2 regions of the Massilia sp. BKSP1R2A-1 genome follow, and region 1 is predicted to be linked to the other one. Evidence: riboswitches for the same ligand, from Rfam matches in the RefSeq annotation. Region 1 holds a riboswitch; the other holds the start of a gene.
The links. Region 1 has a riboswitch for thiamine pyrophosphate ahead of ACQ7JA_RS06390 (TonB-dependent siderophore receptor). Riboswitches for the same ligand answer to the same signal wherever they lie in the genome.

Region 1 (9,767 bases):
ACTCGGTCGCCGCTGGACTCGAACTCGGCTACCGCCACATCGACACCGCCCAGATCTACGGCAACGAGGAAGAAGTCGGCGCCGCCCTCGCGGCGTCAACGGTGGCGCGCGACGAGGTTTTCGTGACCACCAAGATCTGGACCGCGAACCTGGCCGGCGGACTGGTCGCGCCGAGCCTGAAGGAGAGCCTGCGCAAGCTGCGCCTCGAGCAGCTCGACCTGACGCTGGTGCACTGGCCTTCGCCCGGCGCCCAGGTGCCGGTGCGCGAGACCATGGAAGCGCTGCTGGAGGCGCGCGAAGCGGGCCTGAGCGCCGCCATCGGCATCTCGAATTTTCCGGTCGCCCTGATGCGCGAAGCGATCGATGCGGTCGGCGCGGCCAACATCGCCACCAACCAGGTCGAGCTGCATCCCTACCTGCAGAACCGCGGCGTGGCCGCCTTTGCGCGTGAGATGGGCATCCACGTGACGGCCTACATGCCGCTCGCCTACGGCAAGGTGATGGACGACCCCGTCATCCGTGGCATCGCCACGCGCCACGAGGCGACCGCGGCCCAGGTCACGCTGGCGTGGCTGCTGGCCAAGGGTTACGCGGTGATTCCCTCGTCGACGAAGCGCGCCAACCTGGCCGGCAACCTGGAGGCCCCGCGGCTGGTGCTGGACGCCGGCGACATCGCGGCGATCGATGCGCTCGATCGGGCCGGGCGCCTGGTCAGCCCCGAGTTCGCACCGACCTGGGACTGACTATTCGTCCAGCTCCGGATAGTGGCGGAAGATGCCGTTTTCGTTGAACGGGATGCGCCGGCCCGATGCCAGGTAGGCCGCGATGTTGGGCCGCGCCGCCACCCGGTCGCGCAGGCGGCCCAGGGCGGGATACTCGCCCTCGAGCCGCTTCATCGCGTTCGGGAAGGCGTAGCGCAGGCCCTCGATCACCTGGAACAGCGAGAGGTCGGCGTAGGTCGGCTTGTCGCCCACCAGCCAGTCGCGCGGCTCGGGGTTGCTGAGGATGCGCGAGAAGTAGCCGAAGAACTTCGGCAGGCGCGTCTCGATCAGGTCGGCCGCGCGGCGCAGCGCTTCCGGCTTCTGGTCTTCGTAGTAGAGCGAGGTGGCGATGGGATGGTGGGTGTCGTGGATCTCGGCGACCAGGTCGGCGATGGTCAGCTGCAGCTGGTGGGTCCACAGGCGGCCCGGATCGCTGCGCGGCGCCAGCGCATGCTGTTCGCCAAGGTAGAGCAGGATATTGGCCACCTGGCCGATGGTCATCTCGCCCGCCTTCAGGAAGGGCGGCGCGAAGGAGGGATGGGATTCGGTGTCCAGCGCCGACATCAGGAGGTCCATGCCGCCCTCGCGGCGCGCCAGGTCCACGTAGTCGGCGCCGGCTTCCTCCAGGGCAAGCCGGACAAATTCGCCACGGCCTTGGATACCGGGCCAATAAAAAAGTTCGTACGCCATGGGTTGCCTCCGGGGTGGTTCGGTCTGGCGCAATTATTGACGATGAAAGCCAAGCGTGTCGCCGCACAAACATGGTAATCTTATAGTGCCTGTCAGGCGAAAACAAAAAGTCGCAAATTGGCAAAAAAGCCGATACCGAGAGAGAGACCTATGAACGCAAGCCTTCGCCGTGCTTCGCTTCGAAAATTCCTGACCCACCCCGGCGCCAGTTAGCTCCCGGCCCTTCATGGCAGAATGTCGTTTCTGCCGTGCTAGCCCGTCCTTGTGCGGGCATCCAAGATAAAGAATGTGGCGCCGCACCAAGCGCCCGCAACTTTACGCCGAATGGAGCAGCACCGTGATCTTCGCTCACTTATCCAGAAGTTGGCTGGCCCGCCGCGGCCAGTACACGCCCGCCTCGTGGATGCTCAGCATCGTGCGCAGCCTGCGCGTGCTGCGCTACTGGCGCGAACACCAGGCCCTGTGCCGCCTCGACCTGGTGCGCCGCTTCGTGGCGAGCGCCCCCGGCGACGACCTCTTCCACCACCTGAGCCACCGCAGCTATCTCTCGACAGACCTGAGCCCACGCCAGCGCGTGCAGTGCGTGCTCTCGCACTACCGTTTCGAAGACGCCGCCTTCAGCAATGCCTACCACCAGGCGGTCTACGGCGGCGGCGGGCTCACGCTGTGGCAGCACCTGTCGCAGGACGACAACGGTGAACACAGCTTCCTGATGCGCCTCGAGATGGCCCCGCGCCTCGACGCCGAGGGCGACCTCACCATCTCGCTGGTCGCCGACGGCAGGTACCTGCACCGCCTGTCCTATACCTGGGTAGACGGCCAGCTCGCGGGCGTCGACCTGCCGACGGTGCCCTTCGTCACCCGCAACCAGGGCCGCTGGACCGACTCCGGCGCCGCCTTCGCGGCCTTCGAAGAAGCCTTTCCCAACAACTCGCCGAGCTTCTTCTGCTTCGCCGCCATGCAGGGCGTGGCCCAGGCCATGGGCATCGACCAGGTGGTGGCCATCAAGTGCAGCGCGCACATCGCCTACGACCCGCAGGACGTCAAGCATTTCGAGAACGCCTACGACGGCTTCTGGAAGATCCTGGGCGGGGTCGAGATGCCGGGCCGCAGCTACCTGATCCGCCTGCCCTTTTACCTCAAGCCGCTGGCCGACATGCCGTCCAAGCACCGCAAGCGCGCCGCCCAGCGCCGCGAGTTCTGGCGCGCCATCGGCGACTCGACCCGCAGCACGATGCTGCGCCACATGGCGCCGGCCGCCGCCAGCCAGGCGCGCGCGGTGAGCGCGCCCGCCGTCGCCGAGGCCTGAGGCGGCCGCCTCGGGTTCGCGATTGCCTTCCCCGATCGACATCCTGCCGGCCGGCCCGCAGGACCGTGACGCCATCGCCGGCCTCTACGCCGAGGCCGGCTATGGCGCCGCCCTGGGCGCGGACGATACGGTGATCGTGGCGAAGGCCGGCGCCACCCTGGCCGGCGTGGTAAGGCTGTGCGCCGAAGAAGGCGTCACCGTACTGCGCGGGATGCAGGTTCGCGCAGCCTGCCAGGGCCAGGGCATCGGCGCGCGCCTGCTTGCCGCCTGCGTGCCCCACATGGCGAAGAACGCAACTTTCTGCCTGCCCTACACCCACCTCGAGCACTTCTATGCCGCCGCCGGCTTCGCGCGCGTGCACGGCGCCGCACTCCCTGCCATTCTCAACCAGCGCCTCGCCGCTTACCGGGAACGCGGTCAGGACGTGATTGCGATGCGTCGCCCGGCCGCCTGAGCCGCCCTGCCGCTTGCACCGTCTTCCAGCTGGAAGATGCTCACCACCGCGTGCAGCTCCGCCGCCTGCCGCCGCAGCGATTCAGCCGCCGCGGCCGCTTCCTCGACCAAGGCCGCGTTCTGTCCCGTCATTTCGTCCAGGTGGGCGATGGCGCCGTCCACGCGCTCGATGTCGGCGCGCTGCGAACCGGTCGCCGTGCCGATGCGATCGATGATGTCGTTCAGGCGCTGCACACCGTCCACCACTTTACGGATGGTCTCGCCGGCCTGGCCGACGAGCAGCGCGCCGGTGTCGACCCTGGCCACGGAATCCTCGATCAGGGCCTTGATTTCCTTGGCCGCCGCCGCCGAGCGGTGCGCCAGGTTGCGCACTTCGGCCGCGACGACAGCGAAGCCCCGCCCCTGCTCGCCGGCGCGCGCCGCCTCCACTGCCGCGTTGAGCGCGAGGATATTGGTCTGGAAGGCGATACCGTCGATGACCGAAATGATGTCGACGATCTTGCCGGACGAATCGTGGATCAGCCCCATGGTGGCGACCACCTGCTCGACCGCCGCGCCCCCTTCCAGCGACACCTTCGAGGCGTCGCCGGCCAGCAGCCTGGCCTGCTCGACGTAGTCCGCATTCTGCTGCACGGTCTCGATCAGGTGGCCCATCGACTGCGCCACCTGGGCCAGCGCGGCCGACTGGGTCTCGGTGCGGCTTGACAGATCGACGTTGCCGGTGGCGATCTCGGAGGACGCCGCCGCGATGGTCTCGGTGCCGCTCCTCACCTTGCTGACGATGGCCGACAGCTCCCGGCGCATCGTAGCCATCGCATGGATCATGCTCGCGGCACCCGCGCGCCGGGTATCGATCGGGTGGTACAGGCGCCCGTCCGCGATGGCGCGCGCCACGGCGGTGGCCTGGGCCGGCTCGCCGCCCAGCTGCCCGAGCAGGCTGCGCACGATGACCGCGCCGACCAGGGCGCACAGGATCACCGAGACCGCGCTCAAGGCCGTGATCCAGGTGCGCGCCTGCGCAGCCTCCTCGTTGGCGGCCATGCTGCTGGCGGCGGTGCGCTGCTGGAGCGCCTGTACCAGCGCGTCGATGTCGGCGACGATCCGGCGCCGCAGGGGGCTGCACTCGTTCACAAGGAACTGGCTATAGCCTTCCAGGTCCGCGCTGGCGCGGTAGGCGCGCGGACGCTCGAGCTCCTTCGCCATGGACAGCAGGCCGTCCCTGACCTTGCGGTACTGGGAGTCGCTTCCCATGGACGTGTCGAGCGTCGGCAGCACGGCGAGGTAGTCGGCCTTGAAGCTGTCGACGAGATCGAGTTCGCGCCGGGCGGAAGCCTCGTCCCTGAAGATATAGGCGTTGCGGGCGGCGATCCCGGTCTGGGCCAGGGCTTCGCGCGCCGCATAGAGCGGCTCGAGCTGGGTGTCGCGCACGCCATTCGCGGCGTCCAGCGCGCCCTGGATGCCATTGACCCGAGACACCGCAAACACGGCCAGGACCAGTGTGACGGCCAGAACCAGGCCGAAGGCCGTATAGAGTTGCCGGGCGATGGCAACACGGTGGAGGAGTTTCATGGTTATGGTCAATTAGTCAAAGAATCGGCAATTTAATCACATTTGTTGAATTTATTGCCGCACGATAACGATAATGTCCTTCATTTAATATATCTGCGTTGTATTTATGCTTCTCCTTCTGGCAAGAGAAACAACATTGCCGACTTTCCTTATCGTGGGCCTGTTGCCACCTTCGCCACACCCGCCCGGGTCCGTGTTACACTGCCGCCTCGCTAGGGGTCCTGGCGCGTGCGATCAGCGCGCTGCCGGGTGAGAGATACCCTTCGTACCTGATCTGGATAATGCCAGCGAAGGAAAGCGCAACGCAGTTCCCATCCTTGTTTGCCCTTCCCCCACGTTGGCTCCGGCTTTTTTGAAAAAGCAGCGCGCCATCTCGCATCGAACGTGGCGCGCGAAGACGAGCAAACCCATGACATCCACGCTGAAACAAACCGTCCTCGCCTGCGCAGTCCTGCAGGCCTTCTCCCTGAACGCTTCGGCGCAGCAGGCCGCGCCCGAAGGCGTCACCTCGGTGGTCGTCACCGGCAGCCGCTGGGTCGCCAGCGACCGCGCCAGCATCGGCGGCTTCACCGACGCCCCGCTGCTCGACACCCCGGCCTCGATCACCGCCCTCGGCACGACCCAGATGCTGGACCTGTCGATCCGCAACGTGACCGATGCCGCCCGCTTCGACGCCTCGATCGGCGACGCCTACAACGCGGTCGGCTATGCCGAGCAGTTCTCGATCCGCGGCTTCGCCCTGGACAACGCCACCAGCTACCGCAAGGACGGCATTGCGATTCCCGCCGACACCCAGATCCCGCTCGAGAACAAGGAGCGCATCGAAGTGCTGCGCGGCCTGGCCGGCCTGCAGGCCGGCGTCGCCGCACCGGGCGGCATGGTCAACTTCGTGACCAAGCGCCCCACCAATGCGCCGCTGAGGTCAAGCCTGGTCGAGGTGAGCGAGCGCGGCACCCTGCACGGTTCGATCGACCTGGGCGGCCGCTTCGAGGACCGCCGCTTCGGCTACCGTATCAACGCCGCGGCGGAAGACCTGAAATCCTATGTGCGCGGCGCCGACGGCGAGCGCCAGTTCGTGTCCGCCGCCTTCGACTGGCAGGTCACGCCGGATGCGCTGTTGCAGCTGGACCTCGACCACCAGCACCGTTCGCAGATCACGGCGCCGGGCTACCAGCTGCTGCGCAACGAAGTCCTGCCGTCCGGGATCTCGCCCAAGACCCTGCTGAACGACCAGCCCTGGACCAAGCCGGTCGAGACCGACAGCAGCAATCTCGGCCTGCGCTTCCAGGTCCGCCTCAACGCCGACTGGACCGCCACCGTCAACGCCAACAAGCACTGGTTCAAGCGCGACGACTACACCGCCTTCCCCTACGGCTGCAGCAACGAGGGCGATGGCTTCTATCCGGGCTACTGCTCGAACGGCGACTACGACGTCTACGATTACCAGAGCGTGGGCGAGCGCAAGACCCCGTGGGGCGCGCAGGCCATGCTGCAGGGGCGCATCGACACCGGCGCGGTGCGCCACCAGCTTACCGTTGGCGCCGCGATGTCCGAACGCCACGACAGCTTCGGCGAATACGTCTACGACTACGCGGGCTCCAGCAACATCTATCGGAACCAGGTCGTCGACCCGGCCCCGGGCAACCCGGCGACCGGTCCGGTCATGGAGCGCCGCAACGACCGCGAAAGCGCCCTGTTCGTGCAGGACGTGGCCACGCTGTCCGAGCGGTTCACGCTGCACACCGGCCTGCGCTGGGTAAAGCTCAAGCGCAACGAGAAGGCCGAGGTCGAGCTGCCATGGGCGCATGCGAACGACTCCTTCGTGCTGCCGAGCGTCGCGCTGGTCTACAAGCCGGCGCGCGACTGGAGCGTCTACGGTTCGCTCTCCCACGGCCTGCAGCATGGCGGCATCGCCGAGATGGGCACGACCAACGAGAATACCGTGCTCGACCCGAGCCGTTCGAAACAGATCGAGCTAGGCGTGAAGGGGATCGTCAACAACGCCATGATGGTGTCGGCCGCCGTCTTCGACATCAGGCAGGGCCTGGAATACGTGAACGCGGGCGGCGCTTTTGTCCGCGCCGGCGAGCAGCGCCACCGCGGGCTGGAACTGGCGGCCCAGGGCAAGCTGAACGCGGAACTCAACTACAGCCTGTCGCTGATGGCGCTCGACGCCGAACAGACCGGCACGGGCGACCCGGGCGTGGAAGGCAAGCGCGTGACCAATGTGCCGGAGCTGCGTTCGACCGCCTGGGTGGAATATGCGCTGCCGGCGATCCAGGGACTGAAGGTGGACGCGGTCTGGCAGTACTCGGGCAGCAAGGCCTTCGACCCGGCCAACCGCGCCATCGTGCCGGGCTACCACGTGGCCGGCCTGGGCACGTCCTATGCGCTGCGCGTGGGAGGCATGCACACCATCCTGCGCGCGCGCGTGGACAATGTGTTCGACAAATTCTACTGGCGCGACGTGACGCAGTCGCTGGGCGGCTACCTGCTGCCGGGCGCGCCGCGCACCTTCCGCGTGTCGGCGCAGTTCGACTTCTGAAGGTCAGCTTGATGCTTTTGTAGGGTGGTCGGCTTCGCCGACCGCGCGTTCAAACAGTCTCTGAACAGCGCATCATCCGATCGCAAGGGAGTTGAACGCGCGGTCGGGAGGACCCGACCAACCTACGAAGACCGCATATCCGCCGTCGCGGAATCAATCCCCCAGATCGGCCAGCTTGCCCAGGCAGCGCCGCTGGAAGCCATTCAGTCCGGTGGTGACGAAGCTGTCGTCCTCGTAGATCACTTCCGCGTCGAGCAGCAGGCGCAGCTTGGCGATGCGGTCGCCCTGGGCCAGGGCCTGGGCCAGGTGCGAAGAGTCCGGATCGCCCATGCGGGCGATTGCATCGACCACCTCCACCGGGAACTCCCAGTGCGCGGCGATCACCGATGACAGCAGGCGGCTGGCCGCGAACAGCTCGACACCGAAGGTCCCGGAACCCGGCACCTTGCCTTCGCAGATGCGGTCGGCCACCTGGAAGGCCACCTGCAGGCCCACGTTCTGCATCAGGCCCGCCAGGTAGGATTCGAACACGCCCGCGGACAGGCCGGGCGCCATCACGCTCGCGGCAAAGGCGCAGCGCTCGGAATGCTTCCAGACCGTGGGCGCCACCTGGCGCGCCACGCCCTGCACCTTGGTGCGGATCAGCGGACGCATCGCGATCTTCGCCAGCAGCATGCGCAGGCCGTTCAGGCCAAGCATCGTGACGGCTCCCTCGAGCGTCTCGATCGGCTTGGCCGGGCGATAGTAGGCGCTATTGGCCTCGCGGATCACTTCGGCGACCAGCACCAGGTCGCGTCCCACCTCGGCCGACAGCACGGCCGTCGAAATATTTTCGTCAGACAGCGCTCCCAGCAACTGGGCTACCAGCTCGGGCACGCGCGGGACCAGTCCCGACGCGCCTTCGGGGTCGGCCGCCAGGGCCCGCACCTCCGCCAGTACCCGCTCCTCCAGCTCACGAGCGAGATTACTGCCGCTCGAGGCAGTCAGATAACGGTAATAGGCGGCATCGATTTCCGCCGCCAACGCTACTTCATCCATCGCCACGGCCGTTCCAGCGCCGGCGGCGACTTCTGTCTCCTTGTCGCCGCCTAGCAAGCGGCCGATCCATTTTTTCACAGTACACCGCCTGTCAATATCGGTACAGACAGCTATTTTAATACCACAGGGAAACAATTGATATCTAAAAAAAGTCTCCGCATCCGCGTGGACACGAGCTGGCGCAAACCTTCGGCGAATAATCGTTTGCCAATGAGAATGATTATCATTTAGTATACCTCGCACATTCATTGAGAATGATTCTCATTACGAATGCAGAGTGCCGCCCAGGCGGCGTGACGACCACAACAACACGACTGGACCACCATGGCAGTAACCCCTCCAAGCTTGCGATTCCTACCCGCGCTCATCGCCTTCCTCTTTGTCGCGCCCGCCGGCGCCGCGCCCACCGACGCCGTCCCGCCCGAGACGGCGCCCACCGCCACCAGTCCCGGCACGGTCGTCGTGACCGGCCAGCGCCAGGACCAGTCCGGCAGCGTCACCGTGCTCGATGCCGAGGCGCTGCGCCGCCAGGGCGCCCAGGACATGCAGAACATGGCCCGCTATGCGCCGCTCGTCAGCGTGCCCGGCGCCGCCAGCGGCAGCGGCAATATCTGGGACGGCGCCGGCAACACCGGCTTCAATGTGCGCGGCATCGAAGGCAACCGGGTCAGCCTGGACCTGGACGGCATCGAACTGCCGGACGCCGCGCCGAAGCCCGATGCCTCGACCGTCAACAGCTTCGGCGTCGGCCGCGACTACTTCGACCCCGAGACCTTCCGCAGCGTCAGCATCGTCTCCGGCACCGCAACGGCCGGCCCCGGCGCCCAGGGCCTGGGCGGCGCGGTCTCCTTCGTCACCAAGTCCCCGGACGACTATGTGAGCGCCCAGCGTCCGCGCTACGCCGAATACAAGTTCGGCCTCGACCGTTCGAACGACATGCGCATGCACGCCCTCACCGGCGCCGCCCAGCACGGCGTGCTGCGCGCGCTGGCAGTGGCGGTGCACCGCGAGGGCAGCCGGATGGCCAGCCGAGGCAGCGCCCCCGTGAACCCGGACGACTGGGATTCCGACGCGCTGCTGGCCAAGCTGGCCTGGTCGCCCTGGGCCGGCCACGACTTCACCGTCACCTTCGATGGCTTCCGCGCCCGCCACGAGCGCGCCTACGACAACAAGCAGGGCGCCTCCTATCCGGATGGCGCGCGCCAGGATTCGACCACCCGCCGCGACCGCGCCAGCATCGACCACGTCTACACCGGCGATACGCCCTGGTTCTCGCGCCTGGAAAGCCGCCTCTACGTCCAGGACGCCGAGATCGAAGACCTGACCCATGCGCGCTACGTCACCGGCGGCCAGCCGACCCTGCGCGACATCGCCACCAGCTACGAAACCCGCAGCGTGGGCT
Region 2 (9,767 bases), on a different contig from region 1:
ACTTCTTGGCTGGAAAAATTAGGGTCAGAGTCGAATTGTTGGGTACGGTCTTTAGATCAATTGGCTGAGATAAGGATCAATTGTGCGGTGTCCGTTGGTGGTGAGATATTGGCAAATAATTCGACTCTGACCCCAGACGGCGGCGGTGCAGGCGGACTTCGCGGGCGCGGATGCGGCGGGGGCTGGGGCCGCGCAGCAGGGGGTAGGCGAGGATGGCCGAGACGATCAGGGTGAAGCCGAGCAGCAGGCCGCTCATCCACAGGGCGGGCGGGGTGGCGCTGCGCCACAGGGCGGCGGCGCCGGCCAGGAAGGGGGCGCACAGCAGCAGGGCGCACGGGCGGCGCAGGGCCGGGGAGCGGCGGATGCGGTGGCCGGTCAATGCAATGTAAAAGAAGCTGGCGGCGGCCAGCAACAGCGCGATCAGCATCTCGGCGGCCGGGACCAGCTCGTTCGACGACGCGCCCGTCGGGTACCGCATGGCCGGCGGCGCGAGCAGCACCAGGAAGCCGGCCAGCAGGCAGGCAAGACGCAGGTAGAGCATGTGATATTTCCTCGTTACACTAGGGTTGTACTCAGCAGTAAAGAGGGAAGATATTGGATTGACAATTTTCCCGGCGCGCAATTGAACAGCGCATCAGTGGCCGACACTCTTCGAGAACAGGTTGATGACCGCGACGCCGGCGATGATCAGGCCCAGCCCGAGGATGGCGGGCAGGTCGAGGCGCTGTTCGTAGACCACCCAGCTGATCGCGGAAATCAGGACGATGCCGACGCCGGACCAGATCGCGTAGGCGATCCCGGTCGGCAGCACGCGCAGGCTGAAGGTCAGCAGGTAGAAGGACAGGGCGTAGCAGCCCACCGTGAGCAGGCTGGGCCATGGGCGGGTGAAGCTGTCGGAAGCCTTGAGGGCGGTGGTGCCGATGACTTCGGCGCCGATGGCGAAGGCGAGGTAGAGGTAGGCTTGGGTCTGGGTCATGCGCCCATGATACAGGCGCATGCTGCGCGCATCATCCCTCGGGCAGGGCATGCCCGATCATGATGCGGTGGCCGTCGACCGTGCGCAGGCCGAACTCGCGCATGCCCCAGGGCTCGTTGGCGAGCGGCTTGGTGATCTCGGCCCCGCAGGCCTCGGCGCGGGCGTGCCAGGCGTCGGCGTTGTCGACGTCGAGATAGGCGAACCAGCCATGGTCGCCCAGCTGGGCGGCCGGCAGGGCGTCGGGACAGGCGCCGGCCATGATGCGGCAGCCGTCGTGCTCGAACATGCGCCAGCCCGGGTCGCCCATCTCGTGGATGGTAAAACCCAGCACGTCGCGGTAGAAGGCTGCCGAGCGATCGAGGTCGGGGACGGCCAGCACATACATGTGCTTGCGGATCATGGCTGCCGTCCCCGTCGTGCTTACTGCTCGCGGACCCAGGTCTGGGAACGGCCGAACATCGGCGCGCCGATGTAGCCGCGCACTTCCAGCTTGCTGCCGTTGTCCTTCAGGGTCGCCTTGCTCTTGTAGGTCTTGCCCTTGGCCGGGTCGAGGATCTCGCCGCCGGTGTATTCGTTGCCGTCCTTCTTCAGGCCCCACAGGATGGTCATGCCGATGATCGGCTGGTCCTTGCGCGCGCCTTCGCAGGAGGTGCATTTCGGGTTCTGGTCCTGGTCCGCCGGGCGGAACAGTTTCTCGATCTTGCCGGTCAGGGCGCCGCCTTCCTCGCTGATGCGCACCAGCGACTTCGGTTTCCCGGTCTCGTCGTCGATCGTTTTCCACACGCCCACCGGCGAGGCGTTTTGCGCCATCGCCACCAGGGGCATCGCAAGCATCGTGGCAATCAGGGCAGCCTTCTTCAAGTGTCGCATCTTGGGTCTCCAGAATCGTTATTGGTATGGCAGAGTGTAGCAAACAGTGTTCGCCAAGTGGATAGGGGAATCCGAGGAATCCTTCCAAATCGCGCGTTGGGCGCGGGAGCAATGAAAAACGCGGCCGAAGCCGCGTTTTCAATGGAGCGAAACCGATCAGGCAGCCGGCAGCTTGGACAGCTGTTCCTGCATCTTGGCCAGCGTCGCCGAGAAGTTCGCGACGCGTTCCTTCTCCTGCTCCACCACCGCGGCCGGGGCGCGCGCAACGAAGCTCTCGTTGGACAGCTTGCCGCTGGCCTTGGCGATCTCGCCCTGCAGGCGCGCGATCTCTTTCGACAGGCGCTCGCGCTCGGCGGCGACGTCGATCTCGACCTTCAGCATCAGCTTGGTGGTGCCGACGATCGACACGGCGGCCGGCGATTCCGGCAGCGCATCGACGATCTGCACCTCGGCAAGCTTGCCCAGTGCCTGGATATAGGGCGCGAAGGCGGTCATGCGGGCGCGGTCTTCAGCGGTGCCCGGTTCCACGATCAGCGGCACGCGCACCGACGGCGACAGCGACATCTCGCCGCGCAGGTTGCGGGTGGCGTCGATCAGGGCCTTGAGCTGCTCCATCCAGCTTTCCGCGTCTTCGCTGATCTGCGAGGTGTCGGCCAGCGGGTAGGGCTGCAGCATGATGGTGTCGCCGGTCTTGCCGGCCAGCGGCGCGATCGCCTGCCACAGCGCTTCGGTGACGAAGGGGATGATCGGGTGCGCCAGGCGCAGCACCACTTCCAGCACGCGCAGCAGGGTGTGGCGGGTGGCGCGCTGCTGCGCCTCCGTGCCCTGCTGGACCGAGACCTTGGCCAGTTCCAGGTACCAGTCGCAGTATTCGTACCAGACGAAGTTGTAGATGCTGCTCGCGATATTGTCGAAGCGGTAGTCGGCGAAGCCCTTGGCGATATCGAGTTCGACGCGGTTCAGCAGCGAGACGATCCAGCGGTCGGCGGGCGACAGGTCTTCCGGATTCGGGGCGCTGCAATCCTTGCCTTCCGTGTTCATCATCACGAAGCGGGTGGCGTTCCACAGCTTGTTGCAGAAGTTGCGGTAGCCCTCGCAGCGGCCGAGGTCGAAGTTGATGTTGCGGCCCAGCGAGGCGTAGCTCGCCATGGTGAAGCGCACGGCGTCGGTGCCGAAGGCCGGGATCCCTTCCGGGAATTCCTTGCGGGTGGCCTTGGCGATTTTCTCGGCGCCGCGCGGGTCCATCAGGCCGGTGGTGCGCTTGGCGACCAGCGACTCGACGTCGATGCCGTCGATCAGGTCGATCGGGTCGAGCGTGTTGCCCTTCGACTTCGACATCTTCTGGCCCTGGGAATCGCGCACCAGGCCGTGCACGTACACGGTCTCGAACGGTACCTTGCCGGTGAAGTGGGCCGTCATCATCACCATGCGGGCGACCCAGAAGAAGATGATGTCGAAGCCGGTCACCAGCACCGACGAAGGCAGGAAGTGCTTCATGTCCGGGGTCTCTTCCGGCCAGCCCATGGTCGAGAAGGGCACCAGGGCCGAGGAGAACCAGGTATCGAGCACGTCGTCGTCGCGGCGCAATGCGCCCGTGATGCCCTGTGCGGCGGCCTTGGCCTGCGCTTCCTCTTCGCTGCGGGCGACGACGATCTCGCCGTTCTCGCCATACCAGGCCGGGATGCGGTGGCCCCACCACAGCTGGCGCGAAATGCACCAGTCCTGGATGTTGCCCAGCCACTGGTTGTAGGTGGTGCTCCAGTTCTCAGGCACGAACTTGATCTGGCCGTTGGCGACCTTTTCCAGCGCCACTTCGGTGATCGACTTGCCCGGGTTGAAGGTGCCTTCCGGCGCCGGTTTGCTCATGGCGACGAACCACTGGTCAGTCAGCATCGGTTCGATGACGACGCCGGTACGGTCGCCGCGCGGCACCATCAGCTTGTGCGGCTTGACCTGTTCCAGCAGGCCCTGCGCCTCCAGGTCGGCGACGATCTGCTTGCGCGCGGCGAAGCGGTCCAGGCCCTGGTATTGAGCCGGGCCGTTCTCGTTGATCTTCGCGTCGAGCGTGAAGATGTTGATCGGGGCGATGCCGGCGCGCTGGCCGACCGCGTAGTCGTTGAAATCGTGGGCCGGGGTGATCTTCACGCAGCCGGTGCCGAATTCCTTGTCCACGTAGCTGTCGGCGATGACCGGGATCTGGCGGCCGGTCAGCGGCAGGGTCAGGAGCTTGCCGTGCAGGTGGGTATAGCGCTCGTCGGTCGGGTCCACGGCCACGGCGACGTCGCCCAGCATGGTTTCGGGACGGGTGGTTGCCACCGTCAGGTGGCCCGAGCCGTCGGCCAGCGGGTACTGGATGTACCACATCGAGCCGTCTTCTTCCTGCGAGTCGACTTCCAGGTCCGAGACGGCCGTGCCCAGCACCGGGTCCCAGTTGACCAGGCGCTTGCCGCGGTAGATCAGGCCCTGTTCGAACAGGCGCACGAAGACTTCGGTGACGGTTTTCGAGCGCGGCTCGTCCATCGTGAAGTATTCGCGTTTCCAGTCCGGCGAGGTGCCCATGCGGCGCATCTGGCCGGTGATGGTGCTGCCCGACTTTTCCTTCCACTCCCAGACCTTCTCCACGAAAGCCTCGCGGCCGAGGTCGTGGCGCGAGATCTTCTGGGCGTCGAGCTGGCGCTCGACGACGATCTGGGTGGCGATGCCGGCGTGGTCGGTGCCCGGTACCCAGGCGGTGTTGTAGCCGCGCATGCGGTAGTAGCGGGTCAGGCCATCCATGATGGTCTGGTTGAAGGCATGGCCCATGTGCAGGGTGCCGGTGACGTTCGGCGGCGGCAGCTGGATGGCGAACGACGGCTTGCCGTCTTCCATGGTGGCGGTGAAATAACCGCGCTGTTCCCATTCGGTGCGCCAGTGTTGTTCAATGTCTGCGGGCTCGAAAGACTTGGCAAGTTCCATGATTGGTGACTTAAAAATTGTGCGAAAAGAACCATTATAGAGTAGATGGCGCTATAATCCGGCCCGCTGCTTCTGGAACTTCCAGGGCAGCACACGCTAGGGGTCCTGCTGTCGCAAAAGCGACACGCGGGTGAGAAATACCCTCCGAACCTGATCTGGATAATGCCAGCGAAGGGAAGCAGTCAGAAGCATGGCCGTGCGCAGCCGCGCGCGCCTCCTCGTATCTGGCACACTCCTTTGCTGGCTCCGCAAAGGAGCCACATGAACGCACCACTCAAATTCGACGCTGCGACCGCCACGGTCGACCAGGCGGCGATCGAACCCTTCCCCAACTCGCGCAAGGTCTATATCGAAGGCAGCCGGCCCGATATCCGCGTGCCGATGCGCGAGATCTCGCAATCCCCGACGCCGGACAGTTTCGGCGGCGAGGCGAATCCGCCGCTCTTTGTCTACGACACGTCGGGCCCCTATACCGACCCGGCGGCGAGCATCGACGTGCGCCGTGGCCTGAACACGCCGCGCCTGCCCTGGATACTGGAACGCGGCGACACCGAAGAGCTGTCCGGCCCGAGCTCCGAGTACGGCCAGGCGCGCCTGCGCGACCCGGCCCTGGCTGCCTTGCGCTTCGAGTTGCAGCGTACCCCGCGCCGTGCGAAGCCTGGGCGCAACGTCACCCAGATGCACTACGCGCGCCAGGGGATCGTCACGCCGGAGATGGAATTCATCGCCCTGCGCGAGAACCTGCGCCGCAAGGAATACCTGGCGTCGCTCGTCGATTCCGGCCCGATGGGAGCGCGCGTGGCCAGCCTGCTGGCGCGCCAGCACCCGGGCCAGTCCTTCGGCGCCAGCATTCCGGCCGAGATCACGCCCGAGTTCGTGCGCGACGAGGTCGCCCGCGGCCGCGCCATCATCCCCGCCAACATCAATCACCCTGAAATCGAACCGATGATCATCGGCCGCAACTTCCTGGTGAAGATCAACGCCAATATCGGCAACTCGGCCGTCACCTCCTCGATCGGCGAAGAGGTGGAAAAGATGACGTGGGCGATCCGCTGGGGGGCCGACAACGTCATGGACCTCTCGACCGGCAAGCATATCCACGAGACCCGCGAATGGATCATCCGGAATTCCCCGGTGCCGATCGGGACGGTGCCGATCTACCAGGCGCTGGAAAAGGTCGGCGGCAAGGCCGAGGAACTCACCTGGGAGATCTACCGCGACACCCTGATCGAGCAGGCGGAGCAGGGCGTCGACTACTTCACCATCCACGCCGGCGTGCGCCTGGCCTACGTGCCGATGACGGCCAGGCGCCTGACCGGCATCGTCTCGCGCGGCGGCTCGATCATGGCCAAGTGGTGCCTGGCCCACCACAAGGAATCCTTCCTCTACACGCATTTCGAAGAGATCTGCGAGATCATGAAGGCCTACGACGTGTCCTTCAGCCTGGGCGACGGCCTGCGTCCCGGCTCGATCTACGACGCCAACGACGAAGCCCAGCTGGCCGAACTGAAGACCCTGGGCGAGCTGACGCAAATCGCCTGGCGCCACGACGTGCAGACCATGATCGAGGGCCCGGGTCACGTGCCGCTGCACCTGATCAAGGAGAACATGGACCTGCAGCTGGAGCAGTGCAGCGAAGCGCCGTTCTATACCCTGGGCCCGCTCACCACCGACATCGCGCCCGGCTACGACCACATCACCTCGGGCATCGGCGCGGCCACCATCGGCTGGTACGGCACCGCCATGCTGTGCTACGTCACGCCCAAGGAGCACCTGGGCCTGCCGGACAAGCAGGACGTCAAGGACGGCATCATCACCTACAAGATCGCCGCCCACGCGGCCGACCTGGCCAAGGGCCACCCCGGCGCCCAGCTGCGCGACAACGCGCTCTCGAAGGCGCGCTTCGAGTTCCGCTGGGAAGACCAGTTCAACCTGGGCCTGGACCCCGACAAGGCGCGCGCCTTCCACGACGAGACCCTGCCCAAGGATTCCGCCAAGGTGGCCCACTTCTGCTCGATGTGCGGCCCGCATTTCTGCTCGATGAAGATCACCCAGGAAGTGCGCGAGTACGCGGCCGCCAGCGGCGTGGGCGAAGAAGCGGCGCTCAGGCAGGGCATGCAGGAAAAGGCGATCGAGTTCGTGCGCAGCGGCGCCAGGTTGTACCGGGAGGTGTGATGGTCGAGATCGAACTGAACGGTTCGCCCTACCTGGTGGCGCCGGGGGTGTCGCTGCATGACCTGGCCGGCCAGCTGGGCCTGGGCGGCCAGGCGGTCGCGGTCGCGGTCAACCGCGAAGTCGTGCCGCGCCCGCAGTGGCCGCAGCGAAATCTGCAGGCCAGGGACAGGGTGGACATCGTGCGCGCCATCGGTGGCGGCTGAATCGTAGGGGTGATCTGGGCCAGTGGACCAGATCACGCTTCGCCGTCCGCGCGTTCGACTTTCGGACGCACTGTGGCGACGCTATTTTCATTGAACGCGTGGGCGGAGGACCGCCCACCCTACATGAGGAGATAACAATGAATGCAATAGTTGAAAATGACTTCCTGACCATCGCCGGCCGCCAGTACGCTTCGCGCCTGCTGGTCGGCAGCGGCAAGTACCGCGACCTGGCGCAGACGCGCGAGGCCACCCTGGCGGCGGGCGCCGAGATCGTCACCGTGGCGATCCGCCGCGTGAACATCGGCCAGGACCCGAACGCTCCCAGCCTGCTGGACGTGCTGCCGCCCGATGAATTCACCATCCTGCCCAACACGGCCGGCTGCTATACGGCCAAGGACGCCGTCTACACCCTGCAGATGGCGCGCGAGCTGCTGGGCGGGCGCAAGCTCGTCAAGCTCGAGGTGCTGGGCGACGAGAAAACCCTGTTCCCGCAGATGCCGGAAACGATCAAGGCCGCCGAGACCCTGGTGCGCGACGGTTTCGACGTGATGGTCTACTGCAGCGACGACCCGGTCCAGGCCCGCATCCTGCAGGAGATCGGCTGCGTGGCCGTGATGCCGCTGGCCTCCCTGATCGGCTCCGGCATGGGCATCCTGAATCCCTGGAACCTCTCGCTCATCATCGAGCAGGCGAGCGTCCCGGTGCTGGTCGACGCCGGCGTCGGCACGGCGTCCGACGCGGCCATCGCGATGGAGCTGGGCTGCGACGGCGTGCTGATGAACACGGCGATCGCCGCGGCGCGCGACCCGGTGCGGATGGCAGGCGCCATGCGCCACGCCGTCATCGCGGGACGCGAAGCCCACCTGGCCGGGCGCATGCCGAAACGTTTCGCCGGTTCGCCTTCCTCGCCGACCGCGGGCCTGGCGACCTGATGGTGCCCACCGTCCTCGTATTCGCCGGGCTCGACCCGGGCGGGGGCGCGGGCCTGGCGGCGGACATCGCCGCCATCGGCGCCCTCGGCGGCCATGCGCTGCCGGTGGCGACGGCGCTCACCGTGCAGGACAACAACCGCGTGCACGAGGTGCAGCCGGTCGATGCCGGCCTCGTCGCGCGCCAGGCCGACGCCCTGATCGACACCTGCAGCATCGATGCGGTGAAGATCGGCATCCCCGGCAGCCGCGAGAACGCGGTGGCGATCGCCCGCCTGCTGCGCCAGCTGCGCGCCGCGGATCCCCGGTTGCCGGTGGTGCTGGACCCGGTGCTGGCCAGCGGCCATGGCGATCCGCTCGGCAAGGGCAACGCCCTCGCCGCGCTCGCCGAGCTGCTGCCGCTGGCCACCATCCTCACGCCCAACCTGCCGGAGCTTCATGCGATCGGCGAGATCCCCTGCGAGCACGTGCTGGTGACCGGCGGGCATGGGGAGGGCGACATCATCGTCAACCGCTGGCTGCGCGCCGGCCTCGAGCAGCGCAGCTGGCGCTTGCCACGCCTGCCGCACGACTATCACGGCAGCGGCTGCACCCTGGCCGCCGCCATCGCCGCGCGCCTGGCCCACGGCGACGGCATGGGCGATGCACTCGAGCACGCCCAGGACTACTGCCACCAGACGCTGGCGCACGCCTTCTGGGTCGCGCCGGGGCAGCGCATCCCGCGCCGCATCCTGCACACGCATTGAAAGGACAGCATTGAAACAACACGATCTCCGGGGGCTCTACCTCGTCACGCCCGATTGGGACGATACCGACTGCCTGCTGGCCATCACCGGCAGCGCGCTGGCGGCCGGCGCCGCCCTGGTGCAGTACCGCCACAAGACTGCGAGCCCCGCGCTGCGCCGCCAGCAGGCGGAAGCCCTGCTGGGCCTGTGCCGGCGCCACGGACGGCCGTTCATCATCAACGATCACCTCGAACTGTGCCGCGAGCTCGACGCCGACGGCGTGCACGTGGGCGGGACGGACGCGCCAGTCTCGCAGGCGCGCGCGCTGCTGGGCCAGGACAAGATCGTCGGCGCCTCCTGCTACGGCGAACTGAAGCTGGCGGAATCGGCGCGCGAGCAGGGCGCGAGCTATGTCGCCTTCGGCGGCTTTTATCCTTCACCCGTCAAGAAATACACCTTCGTCACGCCGCCGGAGCTCATCGACGTCTGGCGCGACCGCGTCGACCTGCCGATGGTGGTCATCGGCGGCATGACACCGCAGAACGCTGCGCCGCTGGTGGCGCGCGGCGCGGCGATGGTGGCGGCGATCACGAGCGTGTACGCGGCCAGCGACCCGGACGCGGCGGCACGCCAGTTTTGCGCGCTGTTCCCGGGCGGGTGATCCTACAATAGCGGTGTTGTCCACTTCGCCACCCCATCATGCGACCGCTGCGCCTCTGGATCCATACCCGCCGCCACCCGTCCGCCATCCTGCTGCTGGTGCAGCTGCTCGGGATGCTGCTGTATCCCTTCATCGAGCACGCGCCGGCCGGGCACGGGGCCTTCAACGTCTTCGGCGTGGTGGTGCTGGCGCTGACCATCCGCATGGTGCGGCGCACGCCGGGCGAGACCTGGATCAGCGCCACGCTGGCGGTACCGATCATCGCCCTGCTGG

Region 2: it holds a riboswitch for thiamine pyrophosphate, as region 1 does, so the genes downstream of both, thiC (phosphomethylpyrimidine synthase ThiC) here and ACQ7JA_RS06390 (TonB-dependent siderophore receptor) in region 1, are expected to answer to the same signal.

What each region holds. Positions count from the first base shown of each region.
Region 1 covers NZ_JBOBRE010000003.1:165,185-174,951, forward strand. The annotation lists gene dkgB (2,5-didehydrogluconate reductase DkgB) at 1-743, shown strand, start outside; gene ACQ7JA_RS06370 (glutathione S-transferase) at 744-1,451, opposite strand; gene ACQ7JA_RS06375 (DUF535 family protein) at 1,738-2,760, shown strand; gene ACQ7JA_RS06380 (GNAT family N-acetyltransferase) at 2,783-3,214, shown strand; gene ACQ7JA_RS06385 (methyl-accepting chemotaxis protein) at 3,178-4,782, opposite strand; TPP riboswitch at 4,987-5,095, shown strand; gene ACQ7JA_RS06390 (TonB-dependent siderophore receptor) at 5,192-7,327, shown strand; gene ACQ7JA_RS06395 (HDOD domain-containing protein) at 7,481-8,443, opposite strand; gene ACQ7JA_RS06400 (TonB-dependent receptor domain-containing protein) at 8,711-9,767, shown strand, end outside.
Region 2 covers NZ_JBOBRE010000002.1:414,076-423,842, reverse strand. The annotation lists gene ACQ7JA_RS05210 (hypothetical protein) at 77-541, opposite strand; gene ACQ7JA_RS05205 (SMR family transporter) at 635-976, opposite strand; gene ACQ7JA_RS05200 (VOC family protein) at 1,008-1,376, opposite strand; gene ACQ7JA_RS05195 (DUF2147 domain-containing protein) at 1,397-1,846, opposite strand; gene ACQ7JA_RS05190 (valine--tRNA ligase) at 2,003-4,801, opposite strand; TPP riboswitch at 4,890-4,995, shown strand; gene thiC (phosphomethylpyrimidine synthase ThiC) at 5,063-6,976, shown strand; gene thiS (sulfur carrier protein ThiS) at 6,976-7,179, shown strand; gene ACQ7JA_RS05175 (thiazole synthase) at 7,317-8,111, shown strand; gene thiD (bifunctional hydroxymethylpyrimidine kinase/phosphomethylpyrimidine kinase) at 8,111-8,854, shown strand; gene thiE (thiamine phosphate synthase) at 8,865-9,494, shown strand; gene ACQ7JA_RS05160 (ion channel) at 9,533-9,767, shown strand, end outside.